3 regions of the Stenotrophomonas sp. FBCC-B152 genome follow, and region 2 is predicted to be linked to each of the others. Evidence: predicted binding sites of a transcription regulator. Region 2 holds the regulator's gene; each other region holds the start of a gene.

Region 1 (10,166 bases), 2.2 Mb from region 2:
GCTTCACCTACCAGCTGTGCCTGCCCGCGCCGGGTGCAACGGTCTGCGATACCGCTACCGTCAGCATCACGGTGAGTGCCACCACGCTCAGCGCCGTGGCCGATGACTTCACCGCCACGCCCATCGCACCGGCCGCCGGTGGCAGCACTGCCAGCGTGCTGCTCAACGACACCTTCAACGGTGCGCCGATCGTGCCCGGCACCACCCAGGTCACCGCCTCGCTGGTCACCCCGGTGACCGGCTACAGCATGGCGCCCAACGGCGTGGTCACGGTTGCGCCCGGCACCACGCCGGCCGCCGTCACGCTCAGCTACCAGGTGTGCGAAATCGCCGTGCCCACCAACTGCGCGCAATCCACCGCCGTAGTGGCGGTCAGCCCGGTGGTGGTGGATGACACCCTCAACGCCGCTGCCGGCACCACCACGGTGCTCAACGTCACCGTCAACGACACGCTGCCCACCAACCCCACCATCACCGTGTCGGTTGCACCGGCCAATGGCACCGCGACGGTGAACGGCGATGGCACCATCAGCTACACGCCCAACGCCGGTTTCACCGGTCCGGACACCTTCACCTACCAGGCCTGCCTGCCGGCGCCCGCTGCCGGGGTCTGCGACACCGCCACTGTCGCGCTCACCGTGGCCGCCACCTCGGTGACGGTGGTGAATGATGACTTCACCGGCACCCCGATCGCGCCGGCCACCGGTGGCAGCACCGCCAGCGTGCTGCTCAACGACACGTTCAATGGCGCGCCGATCGTGCCCGGCACCACGTCGGTGACGGCGTCGCTGGTCAACCCCGCCACCGGCTACAGCATGGCAACCAACGGCGTGGTCAGCGTCGCCGCAGGCACCACCCCGGCGGCGGTGACGCTCAGCTACCAGGCGTGCGAAAACGCGGTGCCCACCAACTGCGCGCAGGGCACCGCCGTGGTTGCGGTCAGCCCGGTCGCGGCCGATGACACCCTGTCGGCCACGGCGGGCACCACCACCGTGCTCAACGTCACCGCCAATGACACGCTGCCGACCAACCCCACCATCACCGTGTCGGTGGCACCGGCCAACGGCACCGTCGTGGTCAATGGCGATGGCACCATCAGCTACACCCCGACCGGACCCTTCACCGGCGCGGACAGCTTCACCTACCAGGTGTGCCTGCCGGCCCCCGGCGCGGGGGTGTGCGACACCGCCACCGTCAGCCTGACAGTGACCGCAAGCGCGCTGGTTGCGGTGGGCGATGACTTCAGCGGGGTGCCGGTCGCGCCGACCGGGGGCAGCACCGCCAGCGTGCTGCTCAACGACACCTTCAACGGTGCGCCGATCGTGCCGGGCACCACGCCGGTGACCGCGTCGCTGGTCAGCGCGGTGCCGGGCTACAGCATGGCCGCCAACGGGGTGGTCACGGTTGCGCCGGGCACCACGCCCGCCGCCACCACGCTCACCTACCAGGTGTGCGAGAACGCACAGCCGGCCAACTGCGCGCAGGCCACGGCGCTGGTCGCGGTGCGTCCCAACGCGGCCGATGACACCCTGCCCGCCGGCAGCGGCACCACCGTGCTCAACGTGGCGGCCAACGACACCTTGCCGCTGGGTCCGGTGTTCACCGTGTCGGTGCCGCCCACCAATGGCACCGCCGTGGTCAACGGCGACAACACCATCAGCTACACGCCCACTGCCGGCTTCACCGGTACCGACAGCTTCACCTACCAGGTGTGCCTGCCCGCGCCGAACCTCAACGTGTGCGATACCGCCACAGTCAGCGTGACGGTCACGGCGGCGCTGCTGGATGCCGTGGACGACACCGCCACCAACGTGCCGGCCACCGGCGCGCTGGGCCTGCTCAACGTGTTCGCCAACGACACCTTCAATGGCACCGCGCTCGATCCGGCCACGGTGGTGCTGACCCCGAACAACACCACGGCGCTGACCATCCAGCCCAACGGCAGCCTGGACGTGGCAGCAGGTACGCCCGGCGTCACCTACACCACCACTTACCGCATCTGCCTGGTGGCACAGCCGACGGTGTGCGACATCGGCACGGTGTCGGTCACCCTGGCCGCCACGCCCGGCCTGCTGGACGCAGTGGATGACACGGTGGCCAACGTACCGGCCTCCGGTGCCACCGGTGTGGCCAACGTGCTGGCCAACGACACCTACAACAGCGCCGCGCTCGATCCGGCCACGGTGGTGCTGACCCCGGTCAACACCGCAGTGCTGACCATCCAGCCCAATGGCAGTGTCAATGTGGCGGCCGGTACCCCGGGCAGCACCTACACCACCACCTACCAGATCTGCCTGGTGGCACAACCGGCGGTGTGCGATATCGGCACGGTCTCGGTCACACTCGCCAACCCCGCCGTGCTGGTGGCGGCCGACGACAGCGTGGTCGATGTGCCGGCGGCCGGTGCCAGCGCCGTGATCAATGTGCTGACAAACGACAGCTTGAACGGCGCGCCGCTGGATCCGGCGACCGTCGTGCTGACCCCGGTCAATACCGCCGCGCTGACCATCCAGCCCAACGGCAGCGTGAACGTGGCGGCCGGCACGCCCGGTACCACCTACACCACCACCTACCAGATCTGCCTGGTGGCGCAGCCCACCGTCTGCGCGACCGGCACGGTGTCGGTCACGCTGGCGGCGGCGCCGCTGGCTGTACCGGTGGCCAACCCCGACCAGGCCACGACGCCGCAGGACGGGCAGATCGACGTGCCGGTGCTGGCCAACGACCTGGTCAACGGTGCGCCGCTGGATCCGCAGACAGTGGCCGTGACCATCACCACTGCACCTGCGTCGGGCACCGCCGTGGTCCTGGCCGGAGGCATCGTGCGCTACACCCCGGCCCCCAACTACAGCGGCCCGGACACCTTCACCTACACCGTGTGCAACCAGGCTTCGCCGCCGGACTGCAGCAGCGCCACCGTCACCGTGCAGGTAGAGCTCAACGACGTGGACGTGGTGGACGAGAACATCACCGTGCTCAGCGGCACCACCACCACGGTGCCGCTGCTGGACAACCTCACCACCAGCGGCGCGCGCATCAATGCAGCCTCCATGCGCCTGGCACGTGCCGCAGTCAACGGCCGCGCAACCTGTGCCAACGGCGATTGCATCTACACCGCCTTCGTCGGCTACAGCGGCCTGGACAACTTCAGCTACACCATCTGCGACAACTCCGTGCCCACCCCGGTGTGCGTGGAAGGTCGGGTCAACGTGGTGGTCACCGCCGATCCGGTGGTGCTGCGCCTGACCAAGCAGGCCACCCAGCGCAGCGTGCAGGTGGGCGACGTGGTGCGCTACGTGGTCACCGTGGAGAACATGGGCGACTTCGACGCGCTGGGCGTGACCCTGCTCGATACCCTGCCGAGTGGCTTCACCTTCATCCCGGGTGGCTTCGAGGCCCACGATGCCGACAACGCCGCACGTGCCAGCGGCGTGGCACCGCTGCAGATCGATGGCCTGGATATCCCGGCAGGTGGCTCGGCGACGCTCGTGTACTACCTGCGGGTGGGGGCGGGTGTCGGGCTGGGTGTGCACACCAACCGCATCACCGCAGCAGACGTGCTGGGCACCACCATCAGCAACGTGGCCTCGGCCGACGTGGAGGTGATCGGCGATCCGCTGCTGGATGAGAGCCTGGTGATCGGCAGTGTGTTTGACGACCACAACGGCAACGGCGTGCAGGATGCCGGCGAGCGCGGCATCCCCGGCGTGCGCGTGGTGTCGGTGGAAGGCCTGGTGATCGAAACCGACGCCTACGGCCGCTACCACCTGGTTGGCATCAACGGCGGCCAGGCGCGCGGGCGCAACTTCATCCTCAAGGTCGACCCGAGCACCCTGCCGGCCGAGGCACGCTTCACCACCCGCAACCCGCTCGTGCGGCGGATCACCCCGGGGCTGCCGGTGCGCTTCGACTTCGGTGTCGCCTTGCCACAGGGGCGCATGGAGGCGGGACCACCGCGATCGGTACTGGAGGTGGGCGAGGGGCTGTTCGTACCCGGCCAGGCCACGCTCGGCCCGGCGGCTGAAGCGGTGCTGGCGCACGCCGCCCGCACGCTGCAGGCGCAGGGCGGTGGGCAGCTCAACGTGGCCGTGGGGCAGGCCACGCCCGAACTGGCCGCACAGCGTGCCGATGCGTTGCGGCAGGCATTGCTGCCACGCCTTCCGGCCGACGTTGCCGCCCGTGTGCAGGTCCAGGTGCAGCCCACTGCGCCGGCCCGCCCCGCCACCCGTGCGGATCGCTGAGGAGATGCCCATGATCAACAAGACCTCACTCAGCCCCCTGGTGCTCCTGCTGGTGCTGTGGCTGCCGACCAGCCACGCGCAGGCCCCGCAACCCGTGCCGGAGGTGCCCACCACGCTGTGCGGCGTGGATGGCTGCCGCCAGGGCAACGACCTGCTGCTGCAGGTGCACCCGGCGGCGGATGCGCCGTCCGATCCGACGGCGCCCGGCGCGTTCGTGCCGGCGCCCAATGGCGCCTCGGCCACCGAGCTGCCTGACGGCGCGGTGGTGTGGGCCACCGAAGACCCGGCACTGTCGGCGCCGGTGCTCAACGTGCAGACCGGTTCGATGGCCCCGTTCGAGAACGGACGCCTGACCAAGCCGCTGCGCTTCCATGGCTACAACAACTACGCCTCGTTCATCGAACGGCTGGAAGTGGTGATCTATCGCGGCAGCGACACCGACCTGGTCACGCCGCTGGCGCGCATCGAGATGCCGGTCGACTACGTGGGCAACACCGAATGGGACGGCCAGTTGCCGGAAAACCTGAACCTGCGCGTCGGCGATGACCTGCAGTACATCGCCCGCGCCTATGGCCGCGACGGTTCGTTCGATGAAACCAATGCCCAGCGCTTCCAGCTGGTACTGCCCACCGATTACGAGCGTGGCACCCAGCTGGTCCGCGACAACGTGCAGCGCACCCTGGGCCGGGTACTGGATGGCGACGATGCGCAGGCCCAGCAGCTCAGCAATGCCATCTATGGCCAGAACGCGCTGCGCCAGCAGAACATCCCGATCTACGGCTCGCGGGTGCGCATCTACGGGCGTGGACTGAGCCCCAACGCACGGGTGCTGATCAACGGCCAGAGCTTCCCGGTGGACCTGGAGCAGAAGTTCGCCGCCGAGTTCCTGGAACCAATCGGCCAGCACCGCTACACCGTGCAGGTGGAGGCCATGGATGCGCCAACCCTGACCCGCACGCTGGACGTGGAGGTCACCGGCAGCTACCGGTTCCTGGTGGCACTGGCTGACGTGACGTTGTCGCGCAACACCGCCAGCGGCAACCTCGACCCCCTTGCCGCCGACCGCGACCAGGACGACAGCTTCCTCAGCGAAGGCCGGCTGGCGTTCTACCTGAAGAGCAAGCTGCGCGGCAAATACCTGGTCACCGCGCAGGCCGACACCTACGACCGCGAACTGAAGCGGCTGTTCGACGGCTTCCTGGATGCCGATGCACGCGATGTGTTCCGCCGCCTGGACCCGGACCAGTACTACCCGGTGTATGGCGACGACTCCACCACCTATCGCGACGTCGATACGCAGGGCAAGTTGTACGTACGCGTGGACTGGGACCAGAACCAGGCGCTGTGGGGCAACTTCGCCACCGGCTTCACCGGTACCGAGTACGGCCAATACGTGCGGTCGTTGTACGGCGCGGCGGTGAGCTGGCGCTCGCGCGCGACCACGCCGCTGGGCGATCCGCGTTCGCTGTTGAAGGCGTTCGGTTCCGAAGCGCAGTCCGCGCTGGGGCACAGCGAATTCCTCGGCACCGGCGGCAGCCTGTACTACCTGCGCCACACCGACCTGCTGCCCGGCTCGGAGCAGGTGGTGCTGGAAGTGCGCGACCGCACCACCGGCCGCACCGAGGTGCGCACCAACCTGCAGCGCGGCGTGGATTACGAGATCAACGAAATCCAGGGCCGCCTGTTCCTGACCCGCGCGCTGTCGCAGATCACCCGCGAGAACGTGCGCACGCTGACCCGCGACACCCCGCTGGACGGCTACGACCAGCTGCTGCTGGTGGACTACGAGTACATCCCAGTGGGCTTCAGCACCGACGATGTCAGTGCCGGCCTGCGCGGCAAGCAGTGGCTGGGCGACCATGTGGCGATCGGCGGTACCTACGTCGATGAAAACCGCAGTGGCGACGACTACAGCCTGATGGGCGCCGACCTCACCCTGCAGGCCGGGCGTGGCACGTACCTCAAGCTGGAGCAGACCCGTACCGAAGCCACCGCTGCGCCGATCTTCTATTCGGATAACGGCGGCCTGAGCTTCATCCAGCGCAATCCGGTCAGCGCCGACCGCAAGGGCGATGCCCGCGCGGTGGAAGCGCGCGCCAACCTGCGCGAGCTGGGCTGGACCAGGCAGGACTGGAGCATGGGGGCCTGGTGGCGCGACGTGGATGCCGGTTTCTCGGTCTCGCGCATGGACAGCGGGCTGGCACTGGAAGAGTACGGCGCGGAGTTCCTGGGCTACTTCACCGACAACCTGAGCCTGTACGGCCGGCACAGCCGCGCCGAACGCGGTGAAGTCGCCGTGGAGCAGTCGCAGCTCACGATGGACTGGCGGCTGGGCAACGATGGCCAGCTCGGTGCCGAACTGCGCCGGGTACGCGAGGAAAACGCCGGTACCGATGTGGACGGCACGCTGGCGGCGCTGAGCTACCGGCAGCGCTTCGGTGCCAAGTGGGAGCTGTACGGGGTAGGGCAGCTGACCGTGGATGACGACGGCGGCGCTTACGAGAAGAACGACCTGGCCACGCTGGGTGCACGCTACCTGTTCGGCAACCGCTCCAGCCTCGGCGCGGAGGTGAGCAGTGGCAGCCGCGGCGATGGGGCCAAGCTCGAGGGCGAATACTGGATGACGCCCGAGCACAGCTTCTACGGCAACTACAGCTACAGCACCGACCGCACCACCACCGACCCGCTGTACGACACCGGGCTGCAGTCGGGCTGGACGCTGGGCCAGCGCTGGCGCCTGAGCAACCAGGTCAACGTGTTCAACGAAAGCCAGTACCTGAAGGACCGCCGCGACGACAGCGCCGGGCTGGTGCACACCTTCGGCATGGACTTCTACCCGGCACAAGGCTGGACGCTGGGCTTCAGCGTGATGGATGGCGAGCTGGACGCCACCACCGGGCGGGTCGACCGCCGCGCGTACAGCGTCAACGGCGGCCGTACCGATGCCAACACGCAGTGGACCAGCAAGCTGGAATACCGCCGCGATGAAGGCGCCGAAGACCGCCGCCAGTGGGTGACCACCAACCGGCTGCTGTACAAGATCAACGAAGACTGGCGCATCGCGTTGCGCGCCAACTACGCCGACACCGACGACAGGCGCAACCCGCTGGCCGACGCCAAGCTGGTGGAATCCAACCTGGGCTTCGCCTGGCGCCCGCACGACAACACACGCTGGGCGGCGTTCGGCAAGTACACCTATCTCTATGACGTGGCGTCGCTGGGCCAGGTGGGGGGCAACGTGTACGACCAGAAGTCGCAGATCGTCTCGTTCGAGGGCGTGATGCAGGTCAGCGACCGCTGGGAGGTGGCCGGCAAGCTGGCCGGGCGCTGGGGCGATTACCGCACCGGGCGCGGCGAGGGCGAGTGGCTGGACAGCCGGGTCAACTTCTCGGCCCTGCAGCTGCGCTACCGGTTGTTCGCGCAGTGGGAAGCCATGGGCGAGTACCGCTGGCTGGATGTGCGCGAGGGCGGCGACAAGAAAGGCTGGCTGGTGGGCGTGGACCGCCAGGTGGGCCAGAACTTCAAGATCGGGGCGGGGTACAACTTCACCGAGTTCAGTGATGACCTGACCGAGCTGCGGTATGAGGCGAAGGGGTTCTTCTTGAATTTGTCTGGCTATTATTGAGCCCCGGAGCACCGCTTTTGGGCGGCCGTTCAGGCGTTCGGGGACGGCAGCGCTGAATGCATGGCAACGTTTTCATCCTGAATGGGTGTCTTTTGGTGGGATTGTCCCGCCCAAAACGACGTGGTGATGACGTTTTTGAGCGTATGTCCTTGATTATCAAGTGGATAGGCTCAACAGCCACCCACTCGCCACTGTCACCATTTCGCGGTACGTTAGGGGCCTGAACTTCGTCAGCGTTTCACCCACGGAACGCTGGAACTTTTTGAACCGTCAGCAGTCCAAATACGGGACTGATAAGATGACCCCTATGAGCCAGAACATGTCTACTGCCCTTGTGGCAAACAATCTTCCGATTCCCAGTGCGCTCGGTTCGCTGGACGCCTACATCGGCGCCGTGCACCAGATCCCGGTGCTGACGGTCGATGACGAGCAGGACCTGGCCCGCCGCTTCCGCGACGAGCAGGACCTGGACGCCGCGCGCGAGCTGGTCCATTCCCACCTGCGTTTCGTGGTGCACGTGGCCCGTGGCTACAATGGCTACGGCCTGCAGCTGGGCGACCTGATCCAGGAAGGCAACATCGGCCTGATGAAGGCGGTGAAGCGCTTCGACCCGGACATGGGCGTTCGCCTGGTGTCGTTCGCGGTGCACTGGATCCGTGCCGAAATGCACGAGTTCATCCTGAAGAACTGGCGCATCGTCAAGGTCGCCACCACCAAGGCGCAGCGCAAGCTGTTCTTCAACCTGCGCAAGTCCAAGACCCGCCTGGGCTGGTTGAATGCGGCAGAAGTCACCGCCGTCGCCAAGGATCTCAACGTGTCCGAACGCGAAGTGCTGGAAATGGAATCGCGCCTGTCCGGTCGCGACATTGGTTTCGATGCGCCCAGCGATGACGACAACGAGCATGCGCCGCCGTCGCCGGCTGCGTTCCTGGTCGCCAACGACGAAGATCCGTCGATGGCCTATGAGCGTGCCGACAGCGAAGACAACCAGCTGCAGCTGCTGCGCGAAGGCCTGGCCGAGCTCGACGCCCGCTCGCGCGACATCATCCGTCGCCGCTGGCTGGACGCCGACAGCAAGGTCACGCTGCAGGAACTGGCTGATGAGTACGGCGTGTCCGCCGAACGCATCCGCCAGGTCGAGGCGAACGCGCTGAAGAAGATGAAGGCGCTGTTCACCGCATAACGCGGCGTCCAACGCAGTACACAGAAAACCCGGCAGCGCCGGGTTTTTTGTTGGGTGGATTACGCGTTCTCGCGCGCGATCGCGCGCCAGCCGATGTCGTTGCGGTGGAACTCGTGGTCCCACGACACCTTCGCCACGCCGGCATACGCATTTGCCTGCGCATCGCCCACGCTGTCGCCCAATGCGGCCACGCACAGCACGCGGCCGCCGGCGCTGAGCACGTGGCCCTGTGCATCCAGCGTGGTGCCGGCGTGGAACACCTTGGCCGTAGACGGCACCTGGTCGAGTCCGTGGATGACGTCACCGGTGATCGGCGCCTCCGGGTACGGCGAGGCCGCCATCACCACGCCCAGGGAAGGACGCGGATCCCACTGTGCCTGCACCGCATCCAGGCGTGCATCGATCGCCGCTTCCACCAGCTCCACCAGGTCCGACTGCAGGCGCAGCATCACCGGCTGGGTTTCCGGATCGCCGAAGCGCACGTTGAACTCGATCACCTTCGGCGCGCCGCTGGCATCGATCATCAGCCCGGCATAGAGGAAGCCGGTGAACGGGATGCCGTCGGCAATCATGCCCTGCACGGTGGGATTCACCACCTCGCGCATCACCCGTGCATGCACTTCATCGGTGACCACTGGCGCGGGCGAGTAGGCGCCCATGCCGCCGGTGTTCGGGCCGGTATCGCCATCGCCCACGCGCTTGTGGTCCTGCGAGGTGGCCATCGGCAGTGCCGTGGTGCCATCGACCATCGAGATGAAACTGGCTTCCTCGCCATCGAGGAACTCCTCGATCACCACGCGCGCGCCGGCATCGCCGAACGCATTGCCCGACAGCATGTCGCGCACCGCGTCTTCGGCTTCGGCCTGCGTCATCGCCACGATGACGCCCTTGCCCGCAGCCAGGCCATCGGCCTTGACCACGATCGGTGCGCCCTTCTCGCGGATGTAGGCCAGCGCCGCATCCACCTCGGTGTGCACGGCATAGAACGCGGTGGGGATGTTGTGCCGGGCCAGGAAATCCTTGGCGTAGGCCTTGCTGCCCTCCAGCTGGGCGGCCGCAGCGGTGGGCCCGAAGATGCGGTGGCCAGCAGCGCGGAACCGGTCCACCACGCCAGCCA
Region 2 (10,166 bases):
TCGCACACCACCATCACCCGGCCCTTCAGCGTGGGCGCCTTGGGCGGTGCGGTCATCGGATGCAGGCCGACCACCTCGGCCTGCGAGGCCAGCATCGCAGCCACCGGCTCGCTCTTCACCGAGGTCACATCCAGCCACAGCCGGCCAGCTTCGCGACCGGCCGAACGGGTCACGTAATCGGCGATCAAGGCAGGCGTGTGCCGGATCGGCGCGGAGAACACCAGCACGTCCGCGCGCTCCAGCAGTGTTTCCGGATCGTCCGACTGCGGATCGGCCGGATCATGCCCGATCACTTCCAGCCCCAGGCGCTGCGCCAGGAACGTGCGCAGCCAGCGCCCATAGGCGCCGGCGCTGCCGACGATGCCGACAACCGGGCGCAGGCTCACGCCAGCCGCTCGGCGCGGAAGCGGTGCGGCTGCGCCAACGCGGCCGGTGCGGCGGCCAGCACGTCGAATTCTTCGTGGTCGTTGGCCAGGGTGGCCTCCAGCGCGGCATGCACGCCGGAGATCGACCGCGACAGCGCCTGCTCGAAGCGCTCACCACGCAGCAGGAACGCGACCAGCAGCGACATCAGCACATCGCCGGTACCGGCCACGTCGACCGGCAGGTGCGGCGAAGACCAGCGCCAGATCGCCTCGCGGCTGACCGCCAGCGTGACCAGCTCGCCCGGGTCGCCACCCACGCTGTGCGCCAGCACCCATTCCGGCCCGCGCGCCAGCAGTGCCTTCGCGGCGGCGATGGCATCGGCTTCGGCCAGGCTCGGCATGCCGGTCAGCCGGCCCAGCTCGAACGCATTCGGCGTGACCAGCCAGGCATGCGGCAGCAGGCGCTCGGCGAAGATGGTTTCCAGGCCCGGCTCCACGTAGGGACCGGTGTGGGTATCGCCGATCACCGGGTCCAGGCAGTAGCGCAGCTGCGGCGACGCGGGCAGCACCGTGTCCAGCCAGTCGGCGAACGCCGCGCCATTGCCGACGCTGCCGAAGTAGCCGGAAACGAGCATTTTCGCGCGCGCCGGCAGGCCGCGCTCGCTGGCGCCCTGCAGCAGGTCGGCGAACCAGTCGGCCGGCAGCACGCGGCCGCGCGTGGTGGGATAGAACGGCGCATTGCTCAGCAGCGTGGTCGGCACTTCGGCCACGCGCACGCCCAGCGCGCGCAGCGGCGGAACTGCCGCGCTGTTGCCGGCGTGGCCATAGACCAGCTGCGATTGAACCGAGATGACGTCGACCGGCGACGGAACGTCCGGGCGCTGGCGGCGCCCATGGACCAGATGGCTTTCGAGGGTATCGTTCATGGCCCATTTTAGAGCGTACCGACCAACGGTCGGTACCTGCCGGCTGAATCGCAGCCACGAAAAAGCCGGGACGTGCCCGGTGTTTTCGTTACTGATGGAACCAACCGCTTACGAGGTCATGCGATCCCAGAAACCCTTCACGCCATCGATGAAGGTCGCCGACTTCGGCGAATGCTTGCGCGCTTCTTCGCCGGTGAAGGTGGTTTCGAACTGCTCCAGCAGCTTGCGCTGCTCGGTGGTCAGGTTGACCGGGGTTTCCACCACCACGCGGCAGTACAGGTCACCTTCGCTGCGGCTGCGCACCGAACGCACGCCCTTGCCGCGCAGGCGGAACAGCTTGCCGGTCTGGGTTTCGGCCGGAATGCGGATTTCCGCATAGCCGCCCAGGGTGGCCACGCGCACGGTATCGCCCAGCGCGGCCTGCGAGATGCGGATCGGCACTTCGCAGTGCAGGTCGTCGCCATCGCGCTGGAAGATGGCGTGCTCGCGCACCCGCACTTCCACGTACAGGTCGCCCGGCGGCGTGCCGGCCGGACCGGCCTCACCCTCGCCCGCCAGGCGGATGCGGTCGCCGGTGTCGACGCCCGCAGGCACCTTGACCGACAACACCTTGTCTTCCTCTACCCGGCCATTGCCGTGGCAGGTCTTGCAGGGGTTCTGGATGATCTGGCCGCGGCCGTTGCAGTTGTGGCAGGCCTGCTGCATGGCGAAGATGCCACGCTGGATACGCACCTGGCCCTGCCCACGGCACACGCTGCAGGTTTCCACCTTGCCGTCGTCCGAACCGCTGCCGTGGCAGTCGTCGCACTCGGCCAGGGTCGGAATCTCGATGCGGCGCTCGATGCCACGCACCGCTTCTTCCAGGTCCAGCTCCATCACGTAGCCGATGTCGGCACCGCGACGCGCCTGGCGCGGACCACCGCCAGCACCACCGAAGATGTTGCCGAAGATGTCGCCGAAGATGTCGCCCATGTCCGGGCCACCCGGGCCGCCACCGCCGCCCATGCCGTGCTCGAAGGCCGCGTGGCCGTGCGCATCGTACATGCGGCGCTTGTTGGCGTCGGACAGGGTTTCGTAGGCTTCCTTGCACTCCTTGAAGGCCGCTTCGGCGGCGCTGTCGCCGGGGTTGCGGTCAGGGTGGTGCTTCATCGCGCAACGGCGATAGGCCTTCTTCAGTTCTTCTTCGGTCGCCGTGCGGGTAACACCCAGCACTTCGTAATAATCGCGCTTGCTCATGGTTTGAATCGGGTTCCGGCGGTCGGGATTCATCCCCGACATGCCGCGGCACGGCTGTCAGGATCTAATGGAAACGACAACGGGACGTTGCCTGCGCAACGTCCCGTCTGGCGTCCGGATCAGGACTTCTTGTCGTCCTTTACTTCGGTGAACTCGGCGTCCACCACGTCGTCCTGCGCGCCGCCGTTGTTGCCGGCACCGGCATCGGCACCCGGGGCGCCGCCGCCCTGCTCGGCCGCAGCCGAGGCCGCGAACAGCGACTGGCCGGCTTCTTCCAGCACCTTCGACTTGGCTTCGATCTGGGCCTTGTCGTCACCCTTCATCGCGGTTTCCAGGTCGGCCAGGGCCGATTCGACCTTGCCGATCACTTCGCCACCGACCTTGCTGCCGTGTTCGTTGATCGCGGTACGGGTACCGTGGATCAGCGCGTCAGCCTGGTTGCGGGCCTGGACCAGCTCGTGGAACTTCTTGTCTTCTTCGCGGTTGGCTTCCGCGTCGGCGACCATGCGCGCGATCTCGTCCTCGGACAGACCCGAACCGGCCTTGATCTCGACCTTCTGTTCCTTGTTGGTCTTCTTGTCCTTGGCCGACACGTGCAGGATGCCGTTGGCGTCGATGTCGAAGGACACTTCCACCTGCGGCAGGCCGCGCGGGGCCGGCTCGATGCCGGAGAGGTCGAACTTGGCCAGCGACTTGTTGTAACGGGCCTGTTCGCGCTCACCCTGCAGCACGTGCACGGTCACGGCCGACTGGTTGTCTTCGGCGGTGGAGAACACCTGCGAAGCCTTGGTCGGGATGGTGGTGTTCTTCTCGATGATCTTGGTGAACACACCGCCCATGGTTTCGATGCCCAGCGACAGCGGGGTCACGTCCAGCAGCAGCACGTCCTTGACGTCGCCGCCGAGCACGCCGCCCTGGATCGCCGCACCCAGTGCCACGGCTTCGTCCGGGTTGACGTCCTTGCGCGGTTCCTTGCCGAAGAACTCGGTCACGGCCTGCTGCACCTTCGGCATGCGGGTCTGGCCGCCGACCAGGATCACTTCGCTGATGTCGCTCGAACGCAGGCCGGCATCGTTCAGGGCGATGCGGCACGGCTCGATCGACTTCTTGATCAGGTCTTCCACCAGCGCTTCCAGCTTGGCGCGGGTCAGCTTGATGTTCAGGTGCTTCGGACCGGATGCATCGGCGGTGACGTACGGCAGGTTCACTTCGGTCTGCTGGCTGGTCGACAGCTCGATCTTGGCGCGCTCGGCCGCATCCTTCAGGCGCTGCAGGGCGAGCGGATCCTTGCGCAGGTCGATGCCCTGGTCCTTGTTGAACTCGTCCACCAGGTATTCGATGACGCGGTTGTCGAAGTCTTCGCCGCCCAGGAAGGTGTCGCCGTTGGTGGCCAGCACTTCGAACTGCTTCTCACCGTCGACGTTGGCGATTTCGATGATCGACACGTCGAAGGTGCCGCCGCCCAGGTCGTACACGACGATCTTGCGGTCCTTGCCGTCACCCTTGTCCAGGCCATAGGCCAGGGCAGCAGCGGTCGGCTCGTTGATGATGCGCTTGACTTCCAGGCCCGCGATGCGGCCGGCGTCCTTGGTCGCCTGGCGCTGGCTGTCGTTGAAGTAGGCCGGCACGGTGATGACCGCTTCGGTGACGGTCTCGCCCAGGAAGGCTTCGGCCGTCTTCTTCATCTTTTCCAGCACGCGCGCGGAGATTTCCTGCGGCGCCATCTTCTTGGCATCGCTGGTCTGCACCCAGGCATCGCCGTTGTCGTGGGCCAGGATGCCGTAAGGCACGTGCGCGATGTCCTTCTGGACTTCAGCGTCGGTGAACTTGCGGCCGATCAGGCGCTTGACGGCGTAGAAGGTGTTCTTCGGATTGGTGACGGCCTGGCGCTTGGCCGAGGCACCCACCAGCACTTCGCCATCCTTGGTGTAGGCGACGATGGACGGCGTGGTGCGGTCGCCTTCCGAGTTTTCGATGACGCGGGCCTTGCCGCCGTCCATGATCGCCACACACGAGTTGGTGGTGCCGAGGTCGATACCAATGATCTTGCCCATGGGGAGACTCCTGAAATATTTGGGAACATCCGGCAGCTGCCGGGTTATGAATGGGATGTGTGGGACGCTGATGACACTTTCAACCCATCCATCGAACGCTGTGTCCGATGGCGGCCAAACGCGTTCAGGTCAGTCCCGCGCCACTACGACCAGGGCCGGCCGCAGCAGGCGGTCGTTGAGCAGGTAGCCCTTCTGGAACACCTGGACCACGCTGCCCGGCGCCGCGCCGGGCGCGTCGACCTGGCTGATGGCCTGGTGGTGTTCGGGGTTGAAGGTCTGGCCGGTGGGGTCCAGCAGGGTCAGGCCGTTGTCGGCGGCGACCTTGAGCAGCTGCTTGTAGGTCAGCTCCAGGCCTTCGCGCAGCGGGCTGGGTTCGGCGCCGGCGGCATTGAGCCCGGCGTCCAGGCTGTCGAACACCGGCAGCAGCTCGCCCAGCAGCTTTTCGTTGGCGAAGCGGCGCGCCTGTTCGACGTCGCGGGCCACGCGCTTGCGCTGGTTGTCCAGGTCGGCGCGCTCACGCAGCGACTCGGACCGGAGCAGGGCCACTTCGTTGTGCAGGCTGTCCAGCTGCTGCTGCAGGGAATCGCCCGTGGCGGCGTCGCCGGCCGGGGTCTGGGATGCGATATCAGGCTGATCTTGGTTCATTTCCGGATCCTTGGCGGTGACTCTCCGCCTCCACCCACCCCAATGTGGGCGGCCGGACCCGATTCAAGAGCTGCGGGCGTGTTTAGGTGCGATCCCGGGACAATCCGCCCCCAGCGGGGGCATCCAGGGCCGCGCCGAGCACCTGGGCGGTGGCCTCCACCAGCGGAATCATGCGGTCGTAGGCCATCCGCTTGGGCCCGATCACCCCCAGCACGCCCAGCACCTGGCCGCCGGCCGAGTACGGGGCGGTGACCAGCGAGATGTTCTCCAGCGGCATCACGCCGGTCTCCTCGCCGATGAAGATGCGCACGCCCGGGGCCTGGATGGTGCGCTCGAGCAGCTGCAGGATCTCACGCTTGCTGGCGAACAGGTCGAACAGCTCGCGCAGGCGGTCCAGGTCGGACAGGTCCTGCACCCCCATCAGCCGGGTCTGCCCGGCCAGCACCATGTCGTCGGCCGGCGGCGCCATCGCCTGTTCGGCCAGCTCCACGCTGTGCGCCAGCAACTGCTCCATTTCCGTGCGCGCCTGGCGCAGTTCGACCAGCAGGGTGGCGCGGATCTCGGCCAGCGGGCGGCCGGCGCAATGGGCGTTGAGGTAGTTGGCCACCTTCTCCAGCTCGGCCGGCTCCCAGCTGCGCTTGGGCTCGATCACCCGGTTCTGCACTTCATTGTCGGCAAACACCAGGATGGCCAGCACCCGGCGTGCGTCCAGCGCCACGAAATCGATGTGGCGGAACGCGAACTGTTCGCGCCGTGGCGCGCCGACCACGCCGACGAAATGGCTCATCGCCGAGAGCAGCTCCGAGGCACTGCCGAGCAGCGCCTGGGTGCCGGCGCCACTGGACAGCTCGCTGCGCAGGCGGCTCAGCTCGCTTTCGCCAGGCGGCTGCATCTTGACCAGGCTGTCGACGAACACCCGGTAGCCGTGCGCGGTGGGCACCCGGCCGGCCGAGACGTGCGCCGAGCTGAGCAGGCCCAGGTCTTCCAGGTCACCCAGGATGTTGCGGATCGTGGCCGGGCTGACATCCAGCCCGGCCAACCGCGCCAGGGTCTGCGAACCGACCGGCTCGCCATCCTGGATGTGGCGCGCGATCAGCGTCCGCAGCAGGTGGCGGGCACGCGGTGCAAGATGGGGCGCGGAAGGGTGCATGGAATCAACCTGTGAGACGCAACGTTGGATAATGGCAGGAACACTGCCTGCCCCACCCATGCTAGCGTTGCGCGGCTCAAGAACCCAAGACCATGCTTAAACATCTATCGATCAAGGATTTCGCCGTTGTCCGTGCCACCGAACTGGAGTTCGGCGCGGGCATGACCGTGGTTTCCGGCGAGACCGGCGCAGGCAAGTCGCTGATGGTCGACGCGCTGGGCTTCCTGTCCGGGCTGCGCGCCGACAGCGGCGTGGTCCGCCACGGCGCGGCGCGCGCCGAGCTGTCGGCCGAATTCGCGCCGGGCGAACAGGCCCCGGCCCGGCAATGGCTGCGCGACAACGAACTGGATGACGAGGAACAGTGCCAACTGCGCCGCATCATCCGGGCCGACGGCGGCTCGCGCGCCTGGATCAACGGGCGCCCGGTGACCCTGTCCCAGCTCACCGAGCTGGCCGGCATGCTGGTCGAGATCCACGGCCAGCACGAACAGCAGGCGCTGCTGGCGCGGCCCTCGCAGCTGGCGCTGCTGGACGCCTACGCCCGCAACGAGGCCGAACGCGTCCAGGTCCGCCAGGCCGCCGGCCGTTGGCAGGCGCTGGTCGACGAGGCCGAGTCGCTGTCGCGCCAGGGCGATGTCAGCGACCGCATCGGCTTCCTGGAACACCAGCTGGGCGAGCTGCAGCGCGAAGACCTCGAGCCGGCCTCGATCGCCGCGCTGGGCAGCAGCCACCGCCGCCAGGCCCATGCCGGGGCGCTGGTCAGCGCCTGCGACGTGGCCGCCGCCCGGCTCAACGGCGACGATGAGGTGTCGGTACTGCAGCTGCTGCAGCAGACCCGGCATGACCTGGCCCGCGTGGCCGAACACGACGCCCGGCTGGGCGAGGTGGACGCGCTGCTGGACAGCGCGGTCATCCAGCTGCACGAAGCGCTGGCCCTGCTCGACCGGGTCCACGACGACCTCGATGCCGACCCGGAGCAGTTCGAGGACATCGAACGCCGCCTCGGCCGCCTGCACGACCTGGCGCGCAAGCACCGCGTGCCGATGGAAGGCCTGGCCGAACACCGCGATGCGATGGAAGCCGAAGTCGAGCAGCTGCGCGGCGCCGATACCCGCCTGCAGGCGCTGGCCGGCGAGATCGACCGCGCGGCCGCGCAGTGGCAGGCCGTCGCCACCACGCTCAGTGCCAGCCGCGCCAGCGCGGCCAAGGCGCTGTCGGAGACCACAACCACGCTGATCGGCGAACTGGGCATGGGCGGCGGCCAGTTCCTGATCGAGATCGAGCCGCACGCGGCCGCCAAGCCGGACCCGAACGGTGCCGAGCGCGTGGAATTCCTGGTGGCCGCCAACGCCGGCCAGCCGCCGCGCGCGCTGCGCAAGGTGGCCTCCGGTGGTGAGCTGTCGCGCATCTCGCTGGCCATTGAAGTGGCTGCGCTGGGCCTGGATGCGGTGCCGACCATGGTGTTCGACGAAGTCGATTCCGGCATCGGCGGCGCGGTGGCCGATATCGTCGGCCAGAAGCTGCGCGCGCTGGGCGAGAAACGCCAGGTGTTGTGCGTCACACACCTGCCGCAGGTCGCCTCCAAGGGCCACGCCCATTACCGGGTCAGCAAGGCACCGGTGGAGGGCATGACCCAGAGCGCGGTGGAGAAGCTGGATGCCAAGGCGCGCGAGGAAGAACTCGCGCGCATGCTCGGCGGGGTGGAAGTCAGTAAAGAAGCCCGCGCGGCCGCGCGCAAGCTGCTGCAGGAAACCTGAGGGCCGTACCCACCCACGGTGGGTACCTACCGTCAGATCAGCGGTTTGCGCAGATCTACGTGTTCCACCAGGAAATCCAGGAACGCGCGCACCCGCAGGGGCAGGTAGCCGCCCTGCCCCACGAACACCGCATGCACGTCTTCCAGGTCACCCGGGTTGGCCTGCTCCAGTACCGGCAGCAGCCGCCCGGCGGCGATATCGGCCTGCACCTGGAACGCCGCCAGCCGTGCGATGCCCGCGCCGCCCAGCACCAGCCGCCGCAACGCCTCGCCATCGCTGGCGCGTGCGTTGCCGCCGGTCGGCACCATCTGCACCTGTCCCTGTTCGCGCACCGGCCAGCCGGCCTGCGCTCGTGCATGACCGATGTCCAGGCGGTTGTGTGCCAGCAGCGCTTCCGCATCGCCCGGCAACCCGTGCCGGGCCGCGTATGCCGGCGCCGCCACGATCATCATCCGGGTACTGCCCAGCCGCCGCGCGACCAGGCTGGAGCTCTTCAACGGGCCGGCCCGCACCGCCACGTCGGTACGCTGCTCCAGCAGGTCGATCACCTCATCGGTCAGCATCAGGTCCACCCCCACCTGCGGGTGCCGGTCCAGGAAGGCCGGCAGCAGTGGCAACAGGAAGTGGTGGGCGAACGGCACGTTGCTGTTCACCCGCAGCCGCCCGCGCGGTTCGGCATGGGCGCTGGCGCAGCGCTCGGCCTCGTCCAGGTCGGCCAGCACGCGCAGGCCACGCTCATAGAAGGCGCAGCCTTCCGGGGTCAGCTGCAACTGGCGGGTGGAACGCTGCAGCAGGCGCGTGCCCAGCCGGTGCTCCAGTCGCGCCACCAGCTTGCTGACCGCCGACGGGCTCATGTCCAGCGCGCGGGCCGCCGCAGAGAAACTGCCGGCCTCGATCACCCGCACGAAGATTTCCAGCTGGCCGGAACGATTGATGTCGGGCGTCGGCATTGGATGAATGCAATTCACAGATGATTGTCCGCAGGCAGTCTAGTTCACAGATAGCCCGCCGCGCACGATGGCCGCCTCTTCCACCGGATGGCCCACATGAACCCCCTGATCCGCCTTGCCACTGGCACCCTGCTGACGCTGTCGGCCGCTGCCGCCTCCCTCGCCACCGCTGCGGAAGGTCCCGCGCCGCCGCACTGGGTCACCAGCTGGCAGGCCAGCCCGCAACCGGTCTGGGGCGCCGACTTTCTGTTTCCGACCGGTATCCCGCAGGTGCTGGACGACCAGACCTTCCGCCAGACCGCCCGGATCAGCCTGGGCGGCCCGCGGTTGCGCGTGCGTTTGAGCAATGCGTTCGGCACCACGCCCTTGCGGATCGGTGCGGCCAGCGTGTCCGGGAGCGCCGGAGCGGCTCCGGTGGCGCTGTCCTTTGACGGCCAGGCGGGCACCACCATCGCGCCCGGCCAGGACCGCGTGAGCGACCCGCTGGCCCTGCCCGTTGGCAACCAGCAGGCTGTGCAGGTCAACGTGTACGTTCCCGGCCCCACGCCACTGCAGACCTTCCACTGGGAGGGACGCCAGACCAGCGCGATCGCCCCGGGCGACCAGGCCGGCAGCGTTGCGCTGCGCGACAGCAGCCCCACCACCGCGCGGCTGTTCCTGACCGGGATCGAGGTGGAGGCCCCGGCGGCGGCGCGCACCGTGGTGGTGATCGGCGATTCGATCACCGACGGCGCCACCGCCAGCCTGGACCGCGACCAGCGCTGGACCGACCACCTGGCTGCCCGGCTGGCGCCGCAAGGTGTGGCGGTAGTCAATGCCGGCATCTCCGGCGGGCGGCTGCTGCGCGACGGCATGGGCGAAGCGGCGCTGGCCCGGTTCCAGCGCGATGTGCTGGACGTACCGGGCGTGGCCAGCGTGGTGGTGCTGGTGGGGATCAATGACATCAGCTGGCCGGGCACCGCCTTCGCCCGCGACCAGCCGCGACCGTCGCTGGCCGAACTCCAGGCCGGCTACCGCCAGCTGGTCGAGCGCGCGCATGCCCACGGCGTGCGGATCATCGGCGCCACCCTGACCCCGTTTGCC
Region 3 (10,166 bases), 2.2 Mb from region 2:
TGGTGTACGTGCTGGATGAGCCCACTGCCGGTCTGCATCCGGCCGATGGCGAGGCCCTGTACGACGCCTTGGACCAGCTCAAGGCGGGCGGCAACACGCTGTTCGTGGTGGAGCACGATCTGGAGATGCTGCGCCGCGCCGACTGGCTGGTGGATGTCGGTCCCGGTGCCGGCCAGCACGGTGGGCAGGTGCTGTACAGCGGTGAGCCCGAGGGGCTGCGCGGCGTCGCCGCCTCGGCCACTGCACCCTACCTGTTCGGCAATCACGACCGCGCCACCCGCAGCCCACGCACGCCTGCCGGCTGGCTGGAGCTGCGCGGCATCCACCGCAACAACCTGCATGGGCTGGATGCGCGCTTCCCACTGGGCACGTTCTGCGCGGTTACCGGTGTCTCCGGCTCGGGCAAGTCCAGCCTGGTCAGCCAGGCGCTGGTGGAGCTGGTGGGTGAGTACCTGGGCCATGAGCCGGTTGCACCCGAGGCGGACGATGAGCTGCCACAGCCCAACCGGATCGAGCGCACCCGTGGCCGCCTGCATGCCGGTCACACGGCAATCAAGCGCCTGGTGAACGTGGACCAGAAGCCGATCGGGCGCACGCCACGTTCCAACCTGGCCACCTATACCGGCCTGTTCGACCACGTGCGCAAGCTGTTCGCCGGCACCCGCATGGCCAAGGCACGGCGCTACAGCGCCAGCCGTTTCTCCTTCAACGTGGCGCAGGGCCGCTGCGAAACCTGCGAAGGCGAAGGCTTCGTGCACGTGGAGCTGTTGTTCATGCCCAGCGTGTACGCGCCATGCCCGACCTGCCATGGCCAGCGCTACAACGCCAAGACACTGGAAGTGGAATGGAACGGCCGCAGCATCGCGCAGGTATTGGCGATGACGGTGGAAGAGGCGCTGGCATTCTTTGCCGACGAAGCGGTGGTGCAGCGCCCGCTGCAGCTGCTGCGCGACATCGGGCTGGGCTACCTGCGGCTGGGCCAGCCGGCCACGGAACTGTCTGGTGGCGAGGCGCAGCGCATCAAACTGGCCACCGAGCTGCAGCGCAGCCAGCACGGCAACAGCCTGTACGTGCTCGACGAGCCCACCACCGGCCTGCACCCGGCCGACGTGGACAAGCTGATGGCGCAGCTGCATGGGCTGGTGGATGCGGGCAACACCGTGGTGGTGGTCGAGCACGACCTGCGCGTGGTGGCCGATGCCGACTGGGTGATCGATGTGGGGCCCGGGGCGGGCGAGCAGGGCGGGCAGATCGTGGCCACGGGCACGCCGGAGCAGGTGAGCCGTTCGAAAGACGGTAAGACGGCGACGTACCTGCGGCGATTCTTCGCCTGACCGGGCATCCGTGCCTACCAACGGTAGGCACCTACCGCGCAGGCGCCCCGGCGGTAGGTACCGACCGTTGGTCGGTACTGCCCACCCACCGTTCAACTTCTCCCTCGGCGAACGGCCCCAGCTTCTGCCTGACGATCTTCCCGTCGGCGCCCACCAGCACTGTGTAGGGCAGCAACCCCTGCGCATTGCCCAGGCGCACGCTGGCGTCATCCGGTGCAGGCTGCTCGATCACGATCGGGTACTTCACCGGCACGCGGTCAAGAAAATCGCGTACGCCGTCCGGCGTATCGATGGCCAACCCCACCACCTGCACGCCATCGGCCGGCTGTGCGGCGGCGAATGCGGCCAGCATCGGCATCTCTTCCACGCACGGGCCACACCAGCTCGCCCACACGTTGATCAACAGGGGGCGGCCACCGAAGCGGTCGAAGTCCACCGGCGTGCCCTCCACGTCCGGCAGGGTGATGGCCGGCATCGGATCGCCGGGCCGGGCCGGCACGGCGGCCGGCCGATCCACGGCGGCAAACCTGGGTTCCTGTGGCGCACGCCCGACGTAGTACACGCCGGTACCCAATCCCAGCGCCGCCGCCAGCGCCGCCACCACCATCAACGATGTGCGGGGCGGCGGGGTGCTCATCGCGCGGTGCGCAGCAGCGCTTCTTCCACCAGTGCCTGGGTCAGCACGGTGGGCAGCACGGTCGGTGGTGCGCCGGGGCCGTACACCACGTACAGCGGCACGCCCACGGCCTTGTGCTCTTCCAGGAACGCGGTGATCTCCGGGTCCACGTTGGTGTAATCACCGCGCATGTACACCGCGTTGGTACGGCGCAGGGTTTCCTCGAAACCATGGGTGCCCAGCACCGCGCGTTCGTTGGCCTTGCAGGTCACGCACCAATCGGCGGTCATGTTGACGAACACCACGCGGTTGTCCTGGCGCAGCCGGTCGAGCATCTGCGGCGAATAGGCCACCACGTTGTCGGCGGCCGCCAGCGCGGCCTTGGCCGGTGCAGCGATGCGGGTCACGCCCCACACCGGCACCAGCGCGCCCAGCAGGAGCACCAGCGCCAAGGCGGCGCCGACGCGCTGGCTGCGCCAGCGGCTGCGTTCGAACCACCACAGCGCAAGGCCCAGCACCACCAGCCCGGCCAGCACCAGCGCCATCGCATCCACGCCACGCTGCTTGCCCAGCACCCACAGCAGCCACAGCGCGGTGGCATACATCGGGAAGGCCAGCACCTGCTTCAGGGTTTCCATCCACGCACCCGGGCGCGGCAGGCGCTTGGCCAGCGAGGGCACGAAGCCGATCAGCAGGAACGGCAGCGCCAGGCCCAGGCCCAGCATCAGGAACACCAGCATCGCCGGCACCGCCGGTGCGGTGAAGGCATAGGCCAGCGGCGCCCCCATGAACGGTGCCACGCACGGGCTGGCCACCACGCAGGCGAGCACGCCGGTGAAGAAATCGCCCATCGGCCCGCTGCGCGAGGCCAGCGACTGGCCCACGCCGCCCAGGCTGCCGCCCAGGGTGAACACCCCGGACAGGCTCAGGCCCACGGTGAACATCAGGTACACCAACGCGGCGATGAACCACGGGTGCTGCAGCTGGAAGCCCCAGCCTGCGGCCTGCCCGGCGGCGCGTAGCGCCAGCACCAGCGCGCCGATCGCGGCGAACGCCACCAGCACGCCGGCGGTGTACCAAAGCGCATGGCTGCGCGCGCGCTGGCGGCTTTCACCGCTCTGCGCCACGCCCAGCACCTTCAGCGACAGGATCGGCAGCACGCACGGCATCAGGTTGAGGATCAGGCCGCCGACCAGTGCCAGCAGCAATGCGGTGACCAGGGTGACCGGCGCGGCACTGCCGCTGGCACCCGGAGGACGCGTGCGCTGGTCGTTGTCGGCGCTGGCGTCCGGCGTGCCGTCGGCGGGCAGCTCCAGGGCCGGTTCGTTCGGGCGGATCAGCATCGGCTGGGTCGCCATGCCGGTAGCCTCGCGCGCCTGCGCGCGCTTCTCGCGCGACACCAGCGGCGCGATCACTTCGCTGCGGCGTGCTTCTTCATCCGCGCTGGCGTTGACCTTGCCGGCCGGCAGCGCCAGCTTCACCCGCCGGGTCATCGGCGGGTAGCAGATGCCATCGGTCTGGCAGCCCTGGAAGGTGATCACCAGCGTGGCATCGGCGGCATCGGCCACGCTGCGGCGCAGCGGCAGCTTCACGTCGACCTGGTCGAAGTACACCGACACATCGCCGAAGTGTTCGTCGCGGTGCGACTTGGCGGCCGGCCACAGCGGCTTGTCCGCGCGGATGCCCGGGGCACCTTCCAGCTTCAGCGAGGTGCGGTCGCGGTAGAGGTAGTAGCCCGGCGCCGGGCTGAAGCGCAGCAGCACGGTGTTGCCATCGCCGACGATGGCTTCGAAGCCGAAGGCGCGCTCGGACGGCAGCGGCAGCGACTGGGTGCTGGCCGCACCGGGCAGGCGCAGGCCACCGGCGGCGCTGCCACCGGCCAGCGGGGTGTTGAACGGCGACGCGGCGCCGCCCAAGGCCGGGGTCACGGCGCTGTCGGCGCGGGCGCTGCCACCCGGCAGCTTGACCTGCACGCTGCGCTTCTGCGGCGGGTAGCACACGCCGGCATCGGCGCAGCCCTGGTAGCGCACTTCCAGCGTCACCGTATCGGTACCGTCGGCGGCCTTGCCCGGCAGTACCGCGGTCAGCCGCTCGCGGTAGGTTTCCACCTCGCCGAAGAAGTCGTCGTGGTGCTTCTTGCCGGCCGGCATCTGCAGCGCCTCGGCACTGAAGCCGGCGTCGCTCTTGACCGTGGTGCGGTGGCGGTAGAGGTAGTAGCCCGGTGCGATCTTCCAGCTCACCTCGATGCGGTCGCGGTCGCGCGCCTGCGCGCTCAGCCCGAAGGCTTCGTCCACCGGCAGCAGGTCTTTCTCGCTGACGGCCAGCGCCGGCAGGGACACCACGAACAGCGCGCACAGCGCGGCAACACGACGAAACAGCGTCATCAATCAGTTTCCTCTCGGGTCTGGGCCCGAATCCAATCCAGGTACGCCGGCAGGCCGGCGCGGGTTTCGACCGCGATGCACTCGGGGAGTTCATACGGGTGCAGTACCTGCACGCGCGCGATGGCCGCATCCAGGCGGTTGCCGGTGGTCTTGATCAGCAGTTGGACCTCGTGGTCCTCGGTGACCTCACCGTGCCAGCGGTAGGTCGAATGCGCCCCGTCCAGCCGGGTGACGCAGGCGGCCAGGCGTTCTTCCACCAGTGCGTGCGCGATCCGCGCGGCGGTAGCCGCATCAGGGCAGGTGGTCAGAAGAATGAATACGGGATCGGGGGTCGACATGACCGCCGAGTATAGAGATCGCGGCCTGACGATGCCGGCCGGTCCCAAAAAGGAACCGGCCGGGTAGTGATCAGTTCGCCAGGTCGCAGGTCGCCGGCTTGGCCGACGTGAACAGGGCGGGCGTGCCCCATTCCGGGTGGTCGATGAACGGATTGCGGTTGCCCTGGAAGCTGTAGATCACTTCATTGCGGGCGCGTTCGGCCGCATCCGGCGGGTCGGACAGGTGCCAGTCGATCAGGGTCGAGAGCAGGCCCATGTAAGCCGGTGACGCCGAGGTCTTCACGATTTTGCTGCGGTCGTCGGTCAGCTCCAGGTCCGGTTCGGACTGGCCGGTGGCCGCATCCTTGCCGCCCTCATAACGGATCGCCATGTACATCACCGCACGCGCCATGTCGCCCTTGCGGTGGCCCCAGACCTCGAAGGTGCCGCCATTGCCGTCGGGGGTGCGCACCCAGTTGGAATTGCCCGGGTAGCCGCCACTGCCGCCGCCGGTGCCATTGTTGGCCTCGGTGGCGCGCTCGCCGCAGTTGCTGTCGCACTTGGCAAACGGCTTGTTGCCGCGGTCCGCGTTCCACTGCGCATCGGTCAGGTACAGCATGTGGGTATCGGTGTAGGGCGCGTACGGCAGGCCCTTGTCGCCGGTGGTGCTGGCAAAGCCCAGCGAATTGGGCCAGGTGTGCTCGCGGTTGTAGGTCAGCCCGCTGCCGGTGCCGGCCCGGTCGCTGACCTTGGCGTAGCTGCGGTTGCGGTACGCGTCCAGGATCCGGCCGCTGTTGTTCGGATCCTCGTCGGCGATTTCCAGGATGGTCCAGGTGCTGGTGCCCGAGCCGCTGTACGGGTAGGAGGTGTGGCCCTTGATGGTGGCGTGCAGCGAGCAGCGCAGCTGGCTGGGGCTGGAGGTGTTGACCTTGGAGTAGTAGCTGCCCGGGTCCGGATCGGGGCCGGGGTCGGTACCGCCGCTGGCCACGGTGAAGGCGATGCGGGTATCGGCGGCCGGGCGTGCGCCCTGCGCGTCCTTGATGCGGGCGGCGCGGATGTCGAAGCGGCAGGCTTCGCCGGCCACCAGCGCGGTGTTGGTGGACAGCGTGAAGCGGGTGCCGCTGCTGGCGTGGGTCAGCGGTACCGCGCCGGACTGGCCGCAGCTGAGGGTGAAGGCGCCGGCGCTGACGGTGACGCTTTCACTGAAGGTCACGGCCAGGTCGGCGGCGGCCGGGAAGCTGGTCGCGCCCTGTTCCGGGGTGGTGGTGCTCACCGACGGGGGCGTGTTGGGGCCGGTGCTGCCACCGCCGCTGAAGGTCTGGCCGGTGTTGCAGGCACCGAAGGTCTGCGCGGCCGATCCGGCCCAGGTGAAGTGGGTGTACTGGCTGCCGCTGCCGGTGAGCTGCAGGGAGGTGCCCGGGGCGGTGCTGTTGCTCTCGCTGACCGGGATGTTCTGGCTGGTCAGCCCGGCGGCCGGGCCGCCGGACGCGGTGATGGTGCCTTCGTAACTGATGAACTGGACCACCTTGCCGCTGGCATCGACCAGCGCGATGCCGTCGTTGGAGCCGTTCTGCAGGCCATTGGTGGGGTAGGTGACGGTGGCGATGCTGGCCTTGCCGCAGCCGGCGGCGGTACCGGCCGGCACGGCATTGTTGGCATAGACCGTGGCGGCCGACGGGGTGCTGCCGTTGTACAGGTACAGCCGGTAGGTACTGAGGTCCTCGCCGCCGGTGGCGACGACCTCGATGGCTTCGCCGACATCCCCGGCCGGGGTGCTGTCGTCGTAGTGCAGTTCATTGATGAATACGTCCGCCTGGGCGGAACCAGCGGCCAGCGCCAACAGGCACCCCAGGGACAGCGGTGTGAGCAACCTCATCTACGGCTCCTTGTGATTGGGTTTTGCCGGCCGAATCTAGCTAATCCATATGACACATCTATCGATTTGTCGTCTTCGGCACTCCGCATTGGGACGTGCGTCAAGAAAATGGCGGCATGGGGAAATTCAGCGGTGCCCCCTTGAAAGGGCCCGGGGCAGCACCATCTCTGCCCTGTCCCGCACTGGCGGGTTTTTTCGCGAGCGGTGCTGGCAGTCGCCTGGGGCGAGTGCTAACATCGCCAGACTTTTTCAAACCAATCAACAACTTAAGAGGCACGCATGAACATCAAGCCGCTTCACGACCGCGTCGTGGTCAAGCCGATCGAAGCCGACGAAGTTTCCGCCGGCGGCATCGTGATCCCGGACTCGGCCAAGGAAAAGTCGACCAAGGGTGAAGTCGTGGCCGTGGGCCCGGGCAAGCCGCTGGACAACGGCAGCGTGCGCGCGCCGTCGCTGAAGGTCGGCGACAAGGTGATCTACGGCCAGTACGCCGGCAGCACCTACAAGAGCGAAGGCGTGGAATACAAGGTCCTGCGCGAAGACGACATCCTCGCCGTCATCGGCTGAGTTTGCGCCGCCGGGCTTTGCCTGGTCTTACGTGTCCCCAATCAATGCAGCCGGGCAACGCCCGGCGCCACATAAAAGGTAATCGCAATGGCTGCCAAGGAAATTCGTTTCGGTGAAGACGCCCGCGCCCGCATGGTGCGCGGCGTCAACGTTCTCGCCAATGCCGTCAAGGCCACCCTGGGCCCGAAGGGCCGCAACGTCGTGCTCGAAAAGAGCTTCGGCGCACCGACCATCACCAAGGACGGCGTGTCCGTCGCCAAGGAAATCGAACTGGCTGACAAGTTCGAGAACATGGGCGCGCAGATGGTGAAGGAAGTCGCGTCGCGTACCAACGACGACGCCGGCGACGGCACCACCACCGCCACCGTGCTCGCCCAGGCCCTGATCCGCGAAGGCGCCAAGGCCGTGGCTGCCGGCATGAACCCGATGGACCTCAAGCGCGGTATCGACAAGGCCGTGGTGGCCGCCGTCGCCGAGCTGAAGAACATCTCCAAGCCCACCGCTGATGACAAGGCCATTGCCCAGGTCGGTACGATCTCGGCCAACTCGGACGAGTCGATCGGCAACATCATCGCCGAAGCGATGCGTGAAGTCGGCAAGGAAGGCGTGATCACCGTTGAGGAAGGCTCGGGCCTGGAAAACGAGCTGGACGTGGTCAAGGGCATGCAGTTCGACCGCGGCTACCTGTCCCCGTACTTCATCAACAACCAGCAGGCGCAGACCGCCGACCTGGACGACCCGTACATCCTGCTGCACGACAAGAAGATCTCCAACGTCCGTGACCTGCTGCCGGTGCTGGAAGGCGTCGCCAAGGCCGGCAAGCCGCTGCTGATCGTTGCCGAAGAAGTCGAAGGCGAAGCGCTGGCCACCCTGGTGGTCAACACCATCCGTGGCATCGTCAAGGTCGTGGCCGTCAAGGCCCCGGGCTTCGGCGACCGTCGCAAGGCGATGCTGGAAGACATGGCCACCCTGACCGGCGGCACCGTGATCTCCGAAGAGATCGGCCTGTCGCTGGAGAAGGCGACCATCGCCGACCTCGGCCGCGCCAAGAAGGTGCAGGTTTCCAAGGAGAACACCACCATCGTCGACGGCCAGGGCGACAAGGCTGCCGTGGAAGCGCGCGTGGCCCGCATCAAGACCCAGATCGAAGACACCTCGTCCGATTACGACCGCGAGAAGCTGCAGGAACGCGTGGCCAAGCTGGCCGGCGGCGTTGCCGTGATCAAGGTCGGCGCGTCGACCGAAATCGAAATGAAGGAAAAGAAGGACCGCGTCGACGACGCCCTGCACGCTACCCGTGCAGCGGTCGAAGAAGGCGTGGTGCCGGGTGGCGGTGTTGCCCTGGTCCGTGCGGTCACCGCGCTGTCCGGCCTGAAGGGTGCCAACGAAGACCAGAACCACGGCATCCAGATCGCCCTGCGCGCGATGGAAGCCCCGCTGCGTGAAATCGTCGCCAACGCCGGCGAAGAGCCGTCCGTGATCGTCAACAAGGTCAAGGAAGGCACCGGCAGCTACGGCTACAACGCCGCCACCGGCGAGTTCGGCGACATGCTGGCCTTCGGCATCCTGGATCCGACCAAGGTGACCCGTTCTGCCCTGCAGAACGCCGCCTCGATCGCCGGCCTGATGATCACCACCGAAGCCATGGTGGCGGAAGCGCCGAAGAAGGATGACGGCGCCGGTGCAGCAGGCGGCGGCATGGGCGGCATGGGTGGCATGGGCGGCATGGACTTCTAAGGTCCCCGCACACGCGACATCCTGTCGTGCCGTAAAAAAAGAACCCCGCCGAAAGGCGGGGTTTTTTGTTGGGCGGCGGCGGTCGCAGTTGCGAATGAAACATTTTGCGTCGCACAAGAGCTGTGCTATCTATAGTCCCCAATGAACGCACGCCACGCCAATTCCTACTTTTGGTATTACTTTCCGAAGCCACCGGCGGAGGAAGGCATGCGTTCACCCTGAAGAAACCTTCAGACGCATTCCCGAAAGCCGCCAGCGCACCTGGCGGCTTTTTTGTTGCCGCCGCGCTGGGGACCCCCACCTTCCAGAGGACACCCCCATGCCCCCCCATACCGACGACCTGCGCATCCGCAAGATCGAACCGTTGACCCCGCCCGCCCAGCTGCTGGCGATGCTGCCCTGCGATGAGGAAGCGTCCTCCACGGTGAGCGCCTCGCGCGCTGCACTGCACGAGATCCTGCACGGCCGCGACGACCGCCTGGCGGTGGTGATCGGCCCGTGCTCGATCCATGACCCGGTCGCCGCGATCGAATACGCACAACGCCTCAAGCCGCTGCGCGATGCCTACGCGGGCGAACTGGAAATCGTCATGCGCGTCTACTTCGAGAAGCCGCGCACCACGGTGGGCTGGAAGGGCCTGATCAACGACCCGGACCTGGATGGCAGCTTCCAGATCAACAAGGGCCTGCGCGTTGCGCGCGGCCTGCTGCGCGACATCAACAAGCTGGGCCTGCCGGCCGGCGTGGAGTTCCTGGATGTGATCTCGCCGCAGTACATCGCCGACCTGGTTGCCTGGGGCGCCATTGGCGCGCGCACCACCGAAAGCCAGGTGCACCGCGAGCTGGCCTCGGGGCTGTCGTGCCCGGTCGGCTTCAAGAACGGTACCGACGGCAACATCAAGATCGCTGCCGACGCGGTGGGTGCCGCGTCCAATCCGCACCACTTCCTGTCAGTGACCAAGCAGGGTGATACGGCCATCGTCGCCACCGCCGGCAACCCGGATTGCCACGTGATCCTGCGCGGCGGCAAGGTGCCCAACTTCGATGCCGCCAGCGTGGATGCCGCCAGCCAGACCCTGGCCAAGGCGCAGCTGCCGGCGCGGTTGATGATTGATGCCAGCCACGCCAACAGCAGCAAGAATCCGGAGAACCAGCCGAAGGTGATCGCCGACATCAACGCACAGCTGGCGGCAGGCGAAGAACGCATCGTGGGCGTGATGGTGGAAAGCCACCTGGTGGCCGGCCGCCAGGAACTGGTGGAAGGCCAGCCGCTGGTCTACGGCCAGAGCATCACCGATGGCTGCATCGGCTGGGAGAGTTCGCTGCAGGTGCTGGA

The links. The regulator HrcA, encoded in region 2, represses chaperone genes, less so after heat shock. The targets are predictions, from matches to a motif close to TTNGCACTCNNNNNNNNNGAGTGCNAA.
Region 1: the regulator HrcA is predicted to act here: its motif matches at 8,137-8,163, upstream of rpoH (RNA polymerase sigma factor RpoH).
Region 3: the regulator HrcA is predicted to act here: its motif matches at 6,735-6,761, upstream of NMB40_RS15900 (co-chaperone GroES).

Annotation. Positions count from the first base shown of each region.
Region 1 covers NZ_CP101442.1:3,508,949-3,519,114, reverse strand. The annotation lists gene NMB40_RS16145 (Ig-like domain-containing protein) at 1-4,241, shown strand, start outside; gene NMB40_RS16140 (hypothetical protein) at 4,252-7,866, shown strand; gene rpoH (RNA polymerase sigma factor RpoH) at 8,174-9,049, shown strand; gene purD (phosphoribosylamine--glycine ligase) at 9,109-10,166, opposite strand, start outside.
Region 2 covers NZ_CP101442.1:1,267,397-1,277,562, reverse strand. The annotation lists gene NMB40_RS06245 (prephenate dehydrogenase) at 1-386, opposite strand, end outside; gene pdxY (pyridoxal kinase) at 383-1,291, opposite strand; gene dnaJ (molecular chaperone DnaJ) at 1,400-2,527, opposite strand; gene dnaK (molecular chaperone DnaK) at 2,647-4,581, opposite strand; gene grpE (nucleotide exchange factor GrpE) at 4,711-5,226, opposite strand; gene hrcA (heat-inducible transcriptional repressor HrcA) at 5,309-6,376, opposite strand; gene recN (DNA repair protein RecN) at 6,469-8,133, shown strand; gene NMB40_RS06210 (LysR family transcriptional regulator) at 8,166-9,083, opposite strand; gene NMB40_RS06205 (SGNH/GDSL hydrolase family protein) at 9,180-10,166, shown strand, end outside.
Region 3 covers NZ_CP101442.1:3,460,050-3,470,215, reverse strand. The annotation lists gene NMB40_RS15925 (excinuclease ABC subunit UvrA) at 1-1,334, shown strand, start outside; gene NMB40_RS15920 (TlpA family protein disulfide reductase) at 1,366-1,971, opposite strand; gene NMB40_RS15915 (protein-disulfide reductase DsbD family protein) at 1,968-4,334, opposite strand; gene cutA (divalent-cation tolerance protein CutA) at 4,334-4,672, opposite strand; gene NMB40_RS15905 (endonuclease) at 4,743-6,527, opposite strand; gene NMB40_RS15900 (co-chaperone GroES) at 6,807-7,094, shown strand; gene groL (chaperonin GroEL) at 7,182-8,831, shown strand; gene NMB40_RS15890 (3-deoxy-7-phosphoheptulonate synthase) at 9,151-10,166, shown strand, end outside.